2 regions of the Leucobacter sp. gxy201 genome follow, and region 1 is predicted to be linked to the other one. Evidence: predicted binding sites of a transcription regulator. Region 1 holds the regulator's gene; the other holds the start of a gene.
The links. Region 1 encodes LexA, which represses DNA repair genes until DNA is damaged. Its sites were predicted from a motif close to TCGAACANNTGTTCGA; they were not measured.
Positions count from the first base shown of each region.

Region 1 (6,279 bases):
ATGACCCACGCACCCACCATCAGGCCGAGACGCATGCGGCGCACCCCCGCCCTGCGCAGGCTCGTGGCCGAGACCCGCCTGCACCCCGCCGAGCTGATCCTGCCGGCGTTCGTGCGCGAGGGCATCGCGAGCCCGCGCGAGATCCCGTCGATGCCCGGCACCTCGCAGCACACGCTCGATTCGCTGCGCCGGGCCGCAACGGAAGCGGCCGAGGCCGGTATCGGCGGCATCATGCTCTTCGGCATCCCCGAGAAGCGGGACGCCCTCGGTCGAGCCGCCGATGACCCCCAGGGCATCCTCAACGCGGCCGCCCGCGCCGTGACGGCCGAGGTCGGCGACGCGCTCGTCGTGCAGACCGACCTGTGCCTCGACGAGTTCACCGACCACGGGCACTGCGGCGTGCTCGACCCCGACGGCGGAGTCGACAACGACGCCACGCTCGAACGCTACCGCTCGATCGCCGTCGCGCAGGCCGACGCGGGCTCCGCGGTGCTCGGGCTCTCGGGCATGATGGACGGCCAGGTCGCCGCGGTGCGCGAGGCGCTCGACGGCGCGGGCCACGAGGAGACGGCCCTGCTCGCGTACTCCGCGAAGTACGCCTCGGCGTTCTACGGGCCGTTCCGCGATGCCGTCGAATCCCAGCTCGTCGGCGACCGCCGCGGCTACCAGCAGGATCCGGCGAATCGGCGCGAGGGTCTGCGCGAAGCGCGCCTCGATCTCGACGAGGGCGCGGATTTCGTGATGGTGAAGCCCGCGATGTCGTACCTCGACGTGCTCGCGGAGGTCGCCGCCGAGAGCCCGGTGCCCGTCTGGGCCTACCAGGTGTCGGGGGAGGCCGCGATGATCGAAGCGGCCGCCGCGAACGGCTGGCTCGATCGTCGCCGCGCGATCGAGGAATCGGTGCTGAGCATCAAACGCGCGGGGGCCGACGCCGTCCTCAGCTACTTCGCCGTCGAACTCGCGGGGTGGCTGCGATGAGCCGGGACGTCGCGTCGAGCGCCCGATTCGCCGAGCGGGCCGCGCGGGTCATCCCGGGCGGCGTGAACTCGCCCGTACGCGCCTTCGGCTCCGTCGGCGGCACTCCGCGCTTCCTCGTCTCGGGGGCCGGGCCGCTGGTCGTCGATGCAGACGGCAACGAGTACGTCGACCTGGTCGCGTCGTGGGGGCCGGCACTCCTCGGGCACGCCCACCCCGATGTGGTGGCCGCGGTGCAGCGCGCGGCGGCGCGCGGGCTCGGCTTCGGCGCATCGGCCCCCGAGGAGGCCGAACTCGCCGAGGAGATCGTGCGACGCGTTCCCGAAGTGGAGCGGGTGCGCCTCGTCTCGACCGGCACCGAGGCCACGATGACGGCGATCCGCCTCGCCCGCGGCGCGACGGGCAGGCCCCTGATCATCAAATTCGCCGGGCACTACCACGGGCACTCGGACGGGCTGCTGGCGGAAGCCGGGTCGGGGCTCGCGACGCTCGCGCTGCCGGGCTCCGCGGGCGTGACTGCCCAGACGGCCGCGCAGACGCTGGTGCTGCCCTACAACGACGTCGCCGTGCTCGAGGCCGCCTTCGCCGAGCACGGCGACCGCATCGCCGCGGTGATCTCGGAGGCCGCGGCGGCGAACATGGGTATCGTGCCGCCCGCCCCCGGCTTCACCGAGGCCATGATCCGCCTCGCGCACGCGCACGGCGCGCTCGTCATCCTCGACGAGGTGCTCACCGGTTTCCGCTCGGGCCCATCGGGGTACTGGGGCATCGAATCGGCGACGGTGGCGCCAGGGATCGCGCCCGACCTGTTCACCTTCGGCAAGGTGGTCGGCGGCGGCCTCCCGCTCGCGGCCCTCGGCGGTCGGGCCGAGCTCATGGATCTGCTCGCGCCCCTCGGGCCCGTCTACCAGGCCGGCACGCTGTCGGGCAACCCGGTGGCCGTCGCGGCGGGCCTCGCGACGCTGCGCCTCGCCGACGACGACGCCTACGCGCGTCTCGGCCGTGCCGCGGACGCGATCGCCGCGGGTCTGGCGAGCGCGCTCGATGCGGCCGGAGTGCCGCACCGGGTGCAGCGCGCGGGCACGCTGCTCGCGCCGGTGTTCGGCGACTTCCCGAGCGCCCCACGCGACTACGCCCAGATGCGGTCTCAGGAGGCGTGGCGCTATCCGGCCTTCTTCCACGCCATGCTCGACCGCGGCGTGAATCTGCCGCCGAGCGCGTTCGAGGCGTGGTTCGCGACCGCTGCGCACGACGACGCGGCGATCGGGCGCATCCTCGACGCGCTCGCGCCCGCGGCCCGCGCCGCTGCGGAAGCGCAGCCGGAGGGCGGGGAGTAGGGTCACCGACCCCGGCCTTCCCGTCGGGCGAGGCCCCGGGTCGCGCGGCCGGAGACATCGCCCGACGCGCCGTGCAGGGGCCGAGGAGCGATCAGACCGAGCGGAATACCGCGACGACCTTGCCGAGCACCTCGGCGTAGTCGCCGAGGATCGGCTCGAACGCGCTATTGCGGGGGAGCAGCCAGGTATGGCCGTCCCGGCGGCGGAACACCTTCACCGTCGCCTCGCCGTCGAGCATCGCCGCGACGATGTCGCCGTTCTCGGCCTCGCGCTGCTGCCGGACGACCACGAAGTCGCCGTCGCAGATCGCGGCGTCGATCATGGAATCGCCGACCACCTTCAGCATGAACAGCTGCCCGTCGCCGACGAGCGACCGGGGCAGCGGTACGAGCTCTTCGACCTGCTGCTCGGCGGTGATCGGCACACCGGCGGCGATCTGACCGACGAGGGGCACGTACGCCGCCTCCTCCGCCTGCTGCGACGGCGCATCGGCGATGGCCGAGCTCGTGCTCGCGAGTTCGATGAGGATCTCGAGCGCGCGGGGCCGGTTCGGGTCGCGGCGGATATACCCCGCGAGCTCGAGGCGGCTCAACTGATGGGTCACGCTCGACAGCGACGAGAGGCCGACGGCGTCGCCGATCTCGCGCATGCTCGGCGGGTAGCCCTGGGACTCGACGGTGCGGCAGATGTACTCCAGGATCGCCTGCTGCTTCTCGCTCAGCCTGCGACCCTGCGGCGGCGTATCCGAGGTGCTCATCGCGATCCTTCCGTTGCGGGAATGCCTGCGCCGATCGACGGGACTGGCGGCGGGACCGTGAATGTCAGTGGGTGCTGTTTCAGTGATCCCGTTGCTTCGAAACCCTAGCGGCCCCGCTCGATCACTGGCAAACATATGTTCGAGTGTCGCGAAAGGCGATCGGAACACGTATTCGAAGAATCGTTGCGTTTTCGATCGTTCGAAGATATATTCGAAACAGATGTTCGCGTAGGCGGATGCACCAGGAAGGAACCCAGACATGAGCGCAGTGATCTCGCACGAGGCCCCCAAGCTCCGCCTGACCCGGCGCGGCCGGGTCGTGTTCGGTTCGTTCGCGACGGTGCTGGTGGCGGCGCTGCTGGCCTTCGTCGCGGCATTCGCGGCCCCCGAGGCGCAGGCGTCGAACGCCGCCGGCGATGCGGAGTTCCAGTACGTCGTGGTGCAGCCGGGCGCAACCCTCTGGTCGCTCGCGACCGAACTCGACCCGACGCAGGATCCGCGCGATCTCGTCGCCGAGATCGTGCAGCTCAACCAGCTCCAGGGGTCCGGCGTCCAGGCCGGCGAGGCGATCGCCGTGCCGCTGCGCTACGCGCACTCCGCCTCGGTCGTCTCCGGCGCCGAGCTCGGCTTCCCCGTGGACTCGGCGGAGTGAGCGCGGGTCGACCCTAGAATGGTGAGGGTGACCAGTCTCAGTGACCTCCCGCTCCGCAGCACGCTCGTCGGCAAGGCGCCGTACGGCGCCCCCCAGGATCCGGTGCCGATCAGCCTGAACGTCAATGAGAACACCCATCCGCTGCCGGAGGCCGTGGTCGCCGACATCGCCGAATCGCTCGCTCGAGCGGTCCGCTCGGTGAACCGCTACCCCGACCGCGAGTTCACCGAACTCCGCGATGCGCTCGCCGGGTACCTCGGTCACGGGCTGGCCTCGGAGCAGCTCTGGGCCGCGAACGGCTCGAACGAGGTGCTGCAGCAGATCCTCCAGGCCTTCGGCGGCCCGGGCCGGTCGCTGCTGAGCTTCACCCCGACCTATTCCATGTACCCCCTGCTCGCGTCGGGCACCGACACCGCCTGGGTGCCGATCGAGCGCCCCGAGGGGTATGCGCTGACGCCCGAGTTCGTGGCCGAGACTCTGCGCGAGCAACGGCCCGACATCGCGATCATCTGCGGCCCGAACAACCCGACCGGAACCCGCCTCGATATCGACACCGTGCGCGCCGCCTACGACGCCTTCGACGGCATGCTCATCGTCGACGAGGCGTACCGCGAGTTCGACGACCGCGGCGAGAGCGCCATCACGCTGCTGCCGGGGCGTCACCGACTGCTGGTGTCGCGCACCATGAGCAAGGCGTTCGCGTTCGCTGGGGTGCGGCTCGGCTACCTCGCCGCGGATCCTGCGGTGATCGACGCGCTGCGCCTCGTGCGTCTGCCCTACCACCTCTCGGCCCTGACGCAGGCGGCCGCCACCGCGGCGATCCGCCATTCGGGCGAGATGCTCGCCACGGTCGCCGACATCCGCGAGCAGCGCGAACGCCTCGCCGCGGCCCTCACCGAGTTCGGCTACCGCGTGCACCCGTCGGGCGCGAACTTCCTCCTCGTGGGCGGCTTCGACGACCCCGACGCGGTGTTCGAGACGCTGTTCTCCCAAGGCATCCTGATCCGCAACCTCGGCATCGACGGGCACCTGCGGCTCACGGTCGGCACCGAGACCGAGACGAGCGCGCTGATCGACGCGATCTCGCGGCTCGAACGGTAGTGCAGCCCTCCGGCGTTTCGATCCGGGTCCCGCGCTGCCGCTCCGAGGCATCGTCGCGCCCCGTCGCACTAGACTGTTGCCCATGACATCAGCTGCACGCACCGTCTCGATCGAGCGCTCGACCAGCGAGTCGCAGATCTCCCTCAGCATCGATCTCGACGGCACCGGAGTCTCGGATATCGACACCGGCGTCCCGTTCTTCGACCACATGCTGACGGCGTTCGCCAAGCATTCGCGCACCGACCTCGCGGTGCGCGCGCAGGGAGACGTGCATATCGACGTCCATCACACCGTCGAGGACACGGGCATCCTGCTCGGCCAGGCGATCCTCGAGGCGCTCGGCGACAAGCGCGGCATCATGCGGTACGGCGATGCGGCGGTGCCGCTCGACGAGTCGCTCGCGCAGGCCGTCGTCGATATCTCGGGCCGGCCGTACCTCGTGCACTCGGGCGAGCCCGCGGGCTTCGAATTCCACCTCATCGGCGGCCACTTCACCGGTTCGATGGTGCGCCACTTCTTCGAGGCCCTCGTGCTGAACGCGCGTCTCACGGTACACCTGAAGCTCGTCGAGGGGCGCGACCCGCACCACATCGCCGAGGCGGAGTTCAAGGCGTTCGCGCGCGCGTTCCGCACTGCGAAGTCCGTCGACCCCCTCGAGAGCGGCATTCCCTCCACGAAGGGCGCTCTGTGACCGGAGCACGCGTCGCCGTGCTCGATTACGGTTCGGGCAACGTCCACTCGGTGCTGAAGGCCCTCGCGAAGGCCGGTGCCGAGCCGCTCCTCACACGCGACCCGAAGGCCGTCGCCGAGGCGGACGGGCTGCTCGTTCCCGGCGTCGGCGCCTTCGACGCCGTGATCCGGCAGCTCCGCGAGGTGCGCGGCGACGAGCTCATCGACCGGCGGCTCGCCGGCGGGCGGCCGGTGCTCGGGATCTGCGTCGGGGAGCAGGTGATGTTCGAGCGCGGTATCGAGCGCGGGCGCGAATCGGACGGCCTCGGCCAGTGGCCCGGAACCGTGCGCGAACTCCGCGCCGAAGTGCTGCCCCACATGGGCTGGAGCACGGTGCAGGCCCCTGCGGGGTCGCGGCTCTTCGACGGCATCGCCGACGAGCGCTTCTACTTCGTGCACAGCAATGCGGCGACGGAGTGGACGATCGAGGGCCGCGGCGCGTCCGTGCGGCCGCTCGTCACCTGGGCCGAGCACGGCGAGAAGTTCATCGCCGCCGTCGAGAACGGCCCCCTCACCGCCACCCAGTTCCACCCCGAGAAATCAGGCGAAGCCGGTATCCGGCTGCTGCGCAACTGGATCTCGGGATTTCCGAATCGACGCGACTCGCTAAGGAGCGAACACACATCATGACTGAACTGGCCGAAGGCCCGAAGCTGCAGCTGCTGCCGGCCATCGATATGGTCGACGGCAAGGCCGTTCGCCTCACGCAGGGCGAGGCCGGCACCGAG
Region 1 is NZ_JAMXWS010000003.1:348,341-354,619, forward strand. Features, by position in the region: gene NHL51_RS06715 (uroporphyrinogen-III synthase) at 1-4, shown strand, start outside; gene hemB (porphobilinogen synthase) at 1-978, shown strand; gene NHL51_RS06725 (glutamate-1-semialdehyde 2,1-aminomutase) at 975-2,312, shown strand; gene lexA (transcriptional repressor LexA) at 2,404-3,069, opposite strand; gene NHL51_RS06735 (hypothetical protein) at 3,329-3,721, shown strand; gene NHL51_RS06740 (histidinol-phosphate transaminase) at 3,740-4,822, shown strand; gene hisB (imidazoleglycerol-phosphate dehydratase HisB) at 4,905-5,513, shown strand; gene hisH (imidazole glycerol phosphate synthase subunit HisH) at 5,510-6,181, shown strand; gene priA (bifunctional 1-(5-phosphoribosyl)-5-((5-phosphoribosylamino)methylideneamino)imidazole-4-carboxamide isomerase/phosphoribosylanthranilate isomerase PriA) at 6,178-6,279, shown strand, end outside.

Region 2 (6,279 bases), on a different contig from region 1:
CGCAGGAGCGCACCGGCTTCGACGTCGACATCTCCCGCTGGATCGCGGCCTCGCTCGGCTTCGACGAGGACAAGATCGAGTTCAAGGCCATCGCCTCGGCGAACCGCGAATCCGCGATCGTGAACGGCGACGTCGACTACTACGTCGGCACCTACTCGATCAACGACAAGCGCAAGGAGCAGATCGACTTCGCCGGTCCGTACTTCATCACCGGGCAGGGCCTGCTCATCCGCAAGGGCGACACCGATTACCAGTCGCTCGACGAGCTGAACGGCAAGACCGTCTGCTCGGCGACCGGCTCGACGCCGATCCAGAACATCAAGGAGAACTTCCCCGAGATCAAGACGCAGGAGTTCGACCTCTACTCGGCCTGCGTCGATGCGCTGCTGAGCGATCAGGTCGACGCGGTCACCACCGACCAGGCGATCCTCATCGGCTACGCGGCCCAGGACCCCGACAATCTCGAGGTGACGAGCGGCCCGCTGCTCACCGAAGAGAAGTACGGCGTCGGCCTCACCCAGGGCGATGACGTGCTCCGCGCTCACATCAACGATCTCTTCACCAACGGTGGCGACACCTGGCAGGCGATCTTCGACAAGAACCTCGGCGACTCGGGCATCAAGGTCGACCAGCCGAAGGTCGACGCGTACTAGCGGCCGCGGGTGCGAGGCAGGGGCTCCCGCCTCGCACCCCGGCTCCTGACCATCCGTCCAATAGAGAGGAAGACGCATGGACGTCATCTTCGGAAACCTCGACCTCTGGGGCAGCGCGATCAAGAACACGCTCCTCGTGTTCGTGTTCGGCGGGCTGCTCGCGCTCGTGCTCGGCATCATCGTCGGGGCGATGCGCGTGTCGCCCGTGCCCATCGCGCGCGCGGTCGGCACGCTGTACGTGAATCTCGTACGCAATACGCCGCTCACGCTGGTCTTCTTCTTCTTCGTGTTCGGATACCCGAAGCTCGGGCTCCCCGACCTCAGCCCGTTCGTGCTCGGCACGCTGGCGATCGGCATCTACACCGCGACCTACGTCGCGGAGGTGCTGCGCGCCGGCATCAACACCGTGCCGGTCGGGCAGGCCGAGGCCGCTCGAGCGATCGGCCTCCCCTTCGGGCAGGTCATGACGCTCGTGGTGCTGCCCCAGGCGTTCCGCTCGGTGGTGCCGCCGATGATGAGCGTGTTCATCGCGCTGCTCAAGAACACGACGGTCGCCGCAGGCTTCTCCATCGCGGAGCTGGCCGCCATGCGCGCCACCATCAACGACTCGCACGGCCGGCCGGGCAGCCCGATGGAGGTTCTGCTCTGGGTCGCGGCGGTGTTCGTCGTACTGGTGCTGCTGCTCAGCTGGGGCCAGAACCGCCTCGAGAACAAATGGAGGATCGCGCGATGAGCACCTCAGTCCTGTACGACGTTCCCGGTCCCCGGGCCATCGCGCGCAACCGCCTGCTCGCGGTGCTCACGGTGCTCGTCGTCGTCGCCGTTCTCGGCTTCCTCGTCTACCGCTTCACGGTCACCGGCCAGTTCTCGCCGAAGAAGTGGGGCCTGTTCAGCTACAGCGTGATCTGGGAGCAGATCGCGCTCGCGCTCGGGATGACGCTCGCCGCATTCGCCTCGGCGGCGGTCGGCAGCATCGTGCTCGGCTTCCTGCTCGCCCTCGGCCGTCTCTCTGACCACCGGGCCGTGCGGGTGCCCTTCACCGTGGTCACCGAGATCTTCCGAGCGGTGCCCGTGCTCGTGATGATGATGCTGCTCTACTTCGGTCTGCCGTCGATCGGCATCAAACTCGCCCCGTACTGGGCGGTCTCCATCGCCCTGATCATCTACAACGGCTCGGTGCTCGCCGAGGCCCTGCGCGCCGGCATCGAATCGCTGCCCAAGGGCCAGAAAGAGGCCGGGTATGCGATCGGGCTGCGCAAGAGCGGCGTCATGTGGTTCATCCTGCTGCCGCAGGCCGTGCGGGCGATGCTGCCGGTGATCGTCGCGCAGTTGGTCGTCACGATGAAGGACACGGCGCTCGGGTTCATCATCACCTACCCCGAACTGCTGCACCTGGCGAAGCAGCTGTCGAGCAATGTGCAGTTCGAGCGCCCGCTGCTGCCGGCCGCGTTCGTCATCGGCGGCATCTACATCGCCATGTGCCTCATCCTCTCGGGCCTCGCGAAGTGGCTCGAGGTCCGCATGAGCCGGTCGCCGAAGGTGAAGGCGCAGGCGACTGCGGGTGCGGGCGCGGTGCTCGTCGGCGGTGCTGCGGTCGCTGCCGTCACTGCGGATCCACGGATGCGCGAGGGCGAGACCGTCACCGAGATCATCAGCACGCAACATCTCGACGATGAGCAGTGAAGCCCGCTGAAACGGGGTTGCGGGCGGGGCGAATGAGCGCCCGCCCGTGACCGTCGTACCGCTCGCCGCCGCGCGCACCGCCGACGCCCTGGCATTCTTCGAGATGCCCGAGGGGCTCGGGTGGGGCACACTGGCGATCCTCTGCCTCGCGGCATTCGCAGCGGGGTGGATCGACGCCGTCGTCGGAGGCGGTGGGCTGCTGCAGCTCCCCGCTCTGCTGCTCGTGCCCGGCATCTCGCCGGTGCAGGCGCTCGCGACGAACAAGCTCGCATCGATCTTCGGCACGACGTCGAGCAGCTACACCTTCTACCGCAGAGTGCGGCCGAGCCTGCGCACGACGCTGCCGATGGCCGCGGTCGCGCTCGCCGGGTCGTTCGGCGGTGCCTCGCTCGCGGCCTTCCTGCCGGCGCAGGTGTTCAAGCCGATCATCGTGGCGGCGCTCGTCGTCGTCGCGCTCATCACCTTGTTCAAGCCCTCGATGGGCGCCGTGACGAAGCTCAGGTACCACGGGTCCCGGCACCTGCTGATCGCGATGACGATCGGGCTCGCTATCGGCTTCTACGACGGACTGCTGGGGCCCGGCACCGGCACCTTCCTCATCATCTCGCTGGTCGGCATGATCGGCTACGACTTCCTGCAGGCGAGCGCGAAGACGAAGATCGTGAACTTCGCGACGAACCTGGGCGCGCTGCTGTTCTTCATTCCGCTCGGCGCGGTGCTGTGGCCGTTCGGGCTCGTGATGGGCATCGCGAACTTCCTCGGAAGCCTCGTCGGGGCCCGCATGGCGATCGCCAGGGGCACCGGCTTCATCAGGGCCCTGTTCCTCGTCGTCGTCGGCGTGCTCATCGTGAAGCTCGGCTTCGACATCTGGGTCGAATTCTTCGCCGCGTAGCGGGCGCTTCGTCGGCCCGGGCACCTTCCTCCACAGGCCCGGAAATTCGCATGATTCCACAGTTTTTACTCGAACATATGTTCGACTATTGCTCTCATTCGTGAGAGAATAGAAGCATGGACGCCAGCATCGAAGCTCGCTCCGGAATCGACTCTCGGCTCGACGCACCGGAACCGCTCAGCGGCGCACTCGCGGGCGAGATCGAGGAGCTGGCGCGGCAGTTCGAGGAGCTGCTGCGAGGTTCCGGCGCGGTACCCGGGGCAGTGTCCGGTTCACTGCCGGGTGCGGCGCTCTCGGGGTCGGAGGCGCTCGCCGCCGCCGCGATGGTCGAGCGGATGTCGCGCCTGGTCGAGTCGGCGCAGGTCGCGCTCGCAGGTCGGGTCGACGACGACAGCGACCGGCCGCTCGGCGAGCCGGCGCTGGCGCACCGCTACGGCTGCACGGGAACGGTCGAGCTGCTGCAGCGCGTCACCCGGGCTCCGGCGCGCGAGATCTCGCGCCGCCTGCGTCTGGCGGCGAGCGTGCTGCCGCGGCCGGCCATGAGCGGGGGAGCGCTCGCGCCGCGGGTGCCCCACGTCGCCGAGGCCTTCGCCGCCGGCGAGATCTCGTTCGAGTGCGCGGCGATGATCACGCGCACGCTCGAGCAGTCCGAAGCGGTAGCGGCCTCCGAGACGCTCGAAGTCGCGGAGCGGGAGCTGGTCGCCGCCGCGACCGGCAGCGACGGCAAGCTTCCCGAGCACGACGACGGCATGCGCACCATGTGCCAGGTATGGAAGGCGTTTCTCGACCAAGACGGGCCCGAACCGAACGAGACGGTGCCCGAGCATCGGCGCGGCCTCCGCCTCGGTCTGGGACGCGACGGGCTCGTGCGCGTCTCGGGAGCGCTGCTGCCCGAGGCCGGCGCCGCGCTCGGCCGCCTGCTCGATGCGATGAATGCGCCGTCGGCGCTGCGCCGGGTCGCGCGGCAGGAGTCTGGGGCCGATTCCGGTGAACCCGGTGCCGATGCGCGAGAACTTCAGGCCCGAGGTCTTCAGGCGCAAGATTTTCAGAAGCACAGCGGTGTGCGCTTCGAACTCGTCGAGGATTCCGAGGCCGAGGCCGGCAATGATCTTTACGCCGACACCGGGGCCCTGCCCGCCGAGGTCGATCGGCGTACGGCCGATCAGAAGCGCCACGATGCGTTCGCGGCCGTGCTCGAGATCGCGATGCAGTCGCCCGGTGTGCCCGATCTCGGCGGAGCTCCGGTCACCGTGATGATCCAGGTGGAGCAGCGGGATGTCGAGCAGCGCCGCGGGGTCGGCTGGGTGCAGGGGCACGACGGCGTGCTCGCCCCGGTGCCCATGCACTCGGTGCGCCGCGCGGCCTGCACCGGAGCGGTGCAGCGCATGGTGCGCGACGAGCTCGGCCGCATCATCGAGCTCGGCTCGGCGCAGCGGGTGTTCAACGCGCACCAGCGCCGGGCGATCGCTCTGCGCGATGGCGGCTGCATCATCCCCGGCTGCCGGGTCCCGGCGACCTGGTGCGAGATCCACCACGTCACGGAGCACGCGAAGGGCGGCCCGACGCACACCGACAACGGGGTGCTGCTCTGCTGGCACCATCACCGCGGTCTCGAATCCTCGGGCTGGTCGATCCGCATGAACGACGGCCTCCCCGAAGTGCGGGCCCCGAACTGGGTCGACAGCTCCCGGCGCTGGTACCGCACCGGCTCGCCGCTCAGGGCTCCGAGCCACCGGTCCCGAGACCGACGGCAGCCAGACCGAGCGGCTCCGGAACTTCCAGATCGCGAACTTCCGGAACGCAAAGCCGGCTGAGCTCTATCTCTAGTACCCCGCGCAGGGGCTGCCCGGCTGCGTCGCCGTTGCGACCGCGCATCCCGGGCCGACCGAACCCCGACCGAGATAGAGGATGGCGCCGTTCGCAAGCCCCTCGAGTACACCGATACGGAGCGCGGCCACGTCGTAGCGGCCGTCCGGCAGACCGGCCACTGATGTGGTCTCCCAATCTTCAGGTTCATCGCCGCCCGAGAACGGGTCGTTCTGGGCGTTGAGCACAACAGAAATGACAGGTTTGAGTGAGGGGCCCGCAGGGAGCAAAAGGTTTGTGTACAGTCCTGATGCTGTTGTTACGACCAATACGACTGCTTCGCGCACATCAGTGGGAAGCGCTCGCAGGGGCCCGAGTACGGTTTCGAGAGCGTTCTTGACTGTCGGCCCCAGATTTCCGATGAGACCGGAGGTGAGTGCATTGAGGAGGCCGTTGACGGTGGCTTTCAGTCCAAGCAAGCCGAGCGGATCAAGAACGTTGAGCAGCGTGAGGTCGACGGTCGTACTCACTTGAGTTGTGAGGCCGTTGAGCGGACCCGAAACGACGGCTTGAACAGTGCCGATATTGGCTACCCCCACGCCTAGAACGGTCACGCGAAGCTTGGCGGTGACTAATACGTTGAGCTGAATGGCGTCGATGGCGCTGGCAAGGAGCCCTTCAATATCGTGAAGCCAATCTCCCAGAACATCCGTAACGGTATTAGTGAGCGTGGTCAGCACCTGCTCGTCGGCAAGCAGGTTCGAGTTCGGAGGCAATCCGTTGAGACCATTGCCATAGGCTCCCGGATAGGCCTCCTGTAGTAGCGCGACAGTGTTCACTCGGATCGTGCCCTGCGAGAGGTCTACACTGACTACCCCATGGCTGTCGGTAAGAGGCTCGGCCCGGTGAATGGCATTTCGAAGCGCAGCCGTGTCGACGGTTGCTGTGAGAGTGAGCGCAACGCTGTTCGTGCTCAAGACGCCGCTGACGAGTGTGGACAGGAGCCCCGTGACTGAAGTCAATAGCCCGTCCAGAACCGATTGGTTCGAAGCGAGCCCGTTGACTGTCGTCTCCAAGTTCTGCACCACGCCATCGAGCTTCTGAGTCAGACTGCCCACAGCCGGCGTTTCGATCACGAGGTCGGCGCTCGTCGCCAGGTACTCGCGCGACAAATTGCCGACCTGGGTTTCGACCCCATTGACCAGCTCCGTGCGTAGCGATGACACTCCATTCCAGGCCGCATCG
Region 2 is NZ_JAMXWS010000004.1:250,121-256,399, forward strand. Features, by position in the region: gene NHL51_RS08525 (glutamate ABC transporter substrate-binding protein) at 1-653, shown strand, start outside; gene NHL51_RS08530 (amino acid ABC transporter permease) at 730-1,386, shown strand; gene NHL51_RS08535 (amino acid ABC transporter permease) at 1,383-2,336, shown strand; gene NHL51_RS08540 (TSUP family transporter) at 2,440-3,228, shown strand; gene NHL51_RS08545 (DUF222 domain-containing protein) at 3,345-5,042, shown strand; gene NHL51_RS08550 (choice-of-anchor G family protein) at 5,052-6,279, opposite strand, start outside.
Region 2: the regulator LexA is predicted to act here: its motif matches at 3,298-3,313, upstream of NHL51_RS08545 (DUF222 domain-containing protein).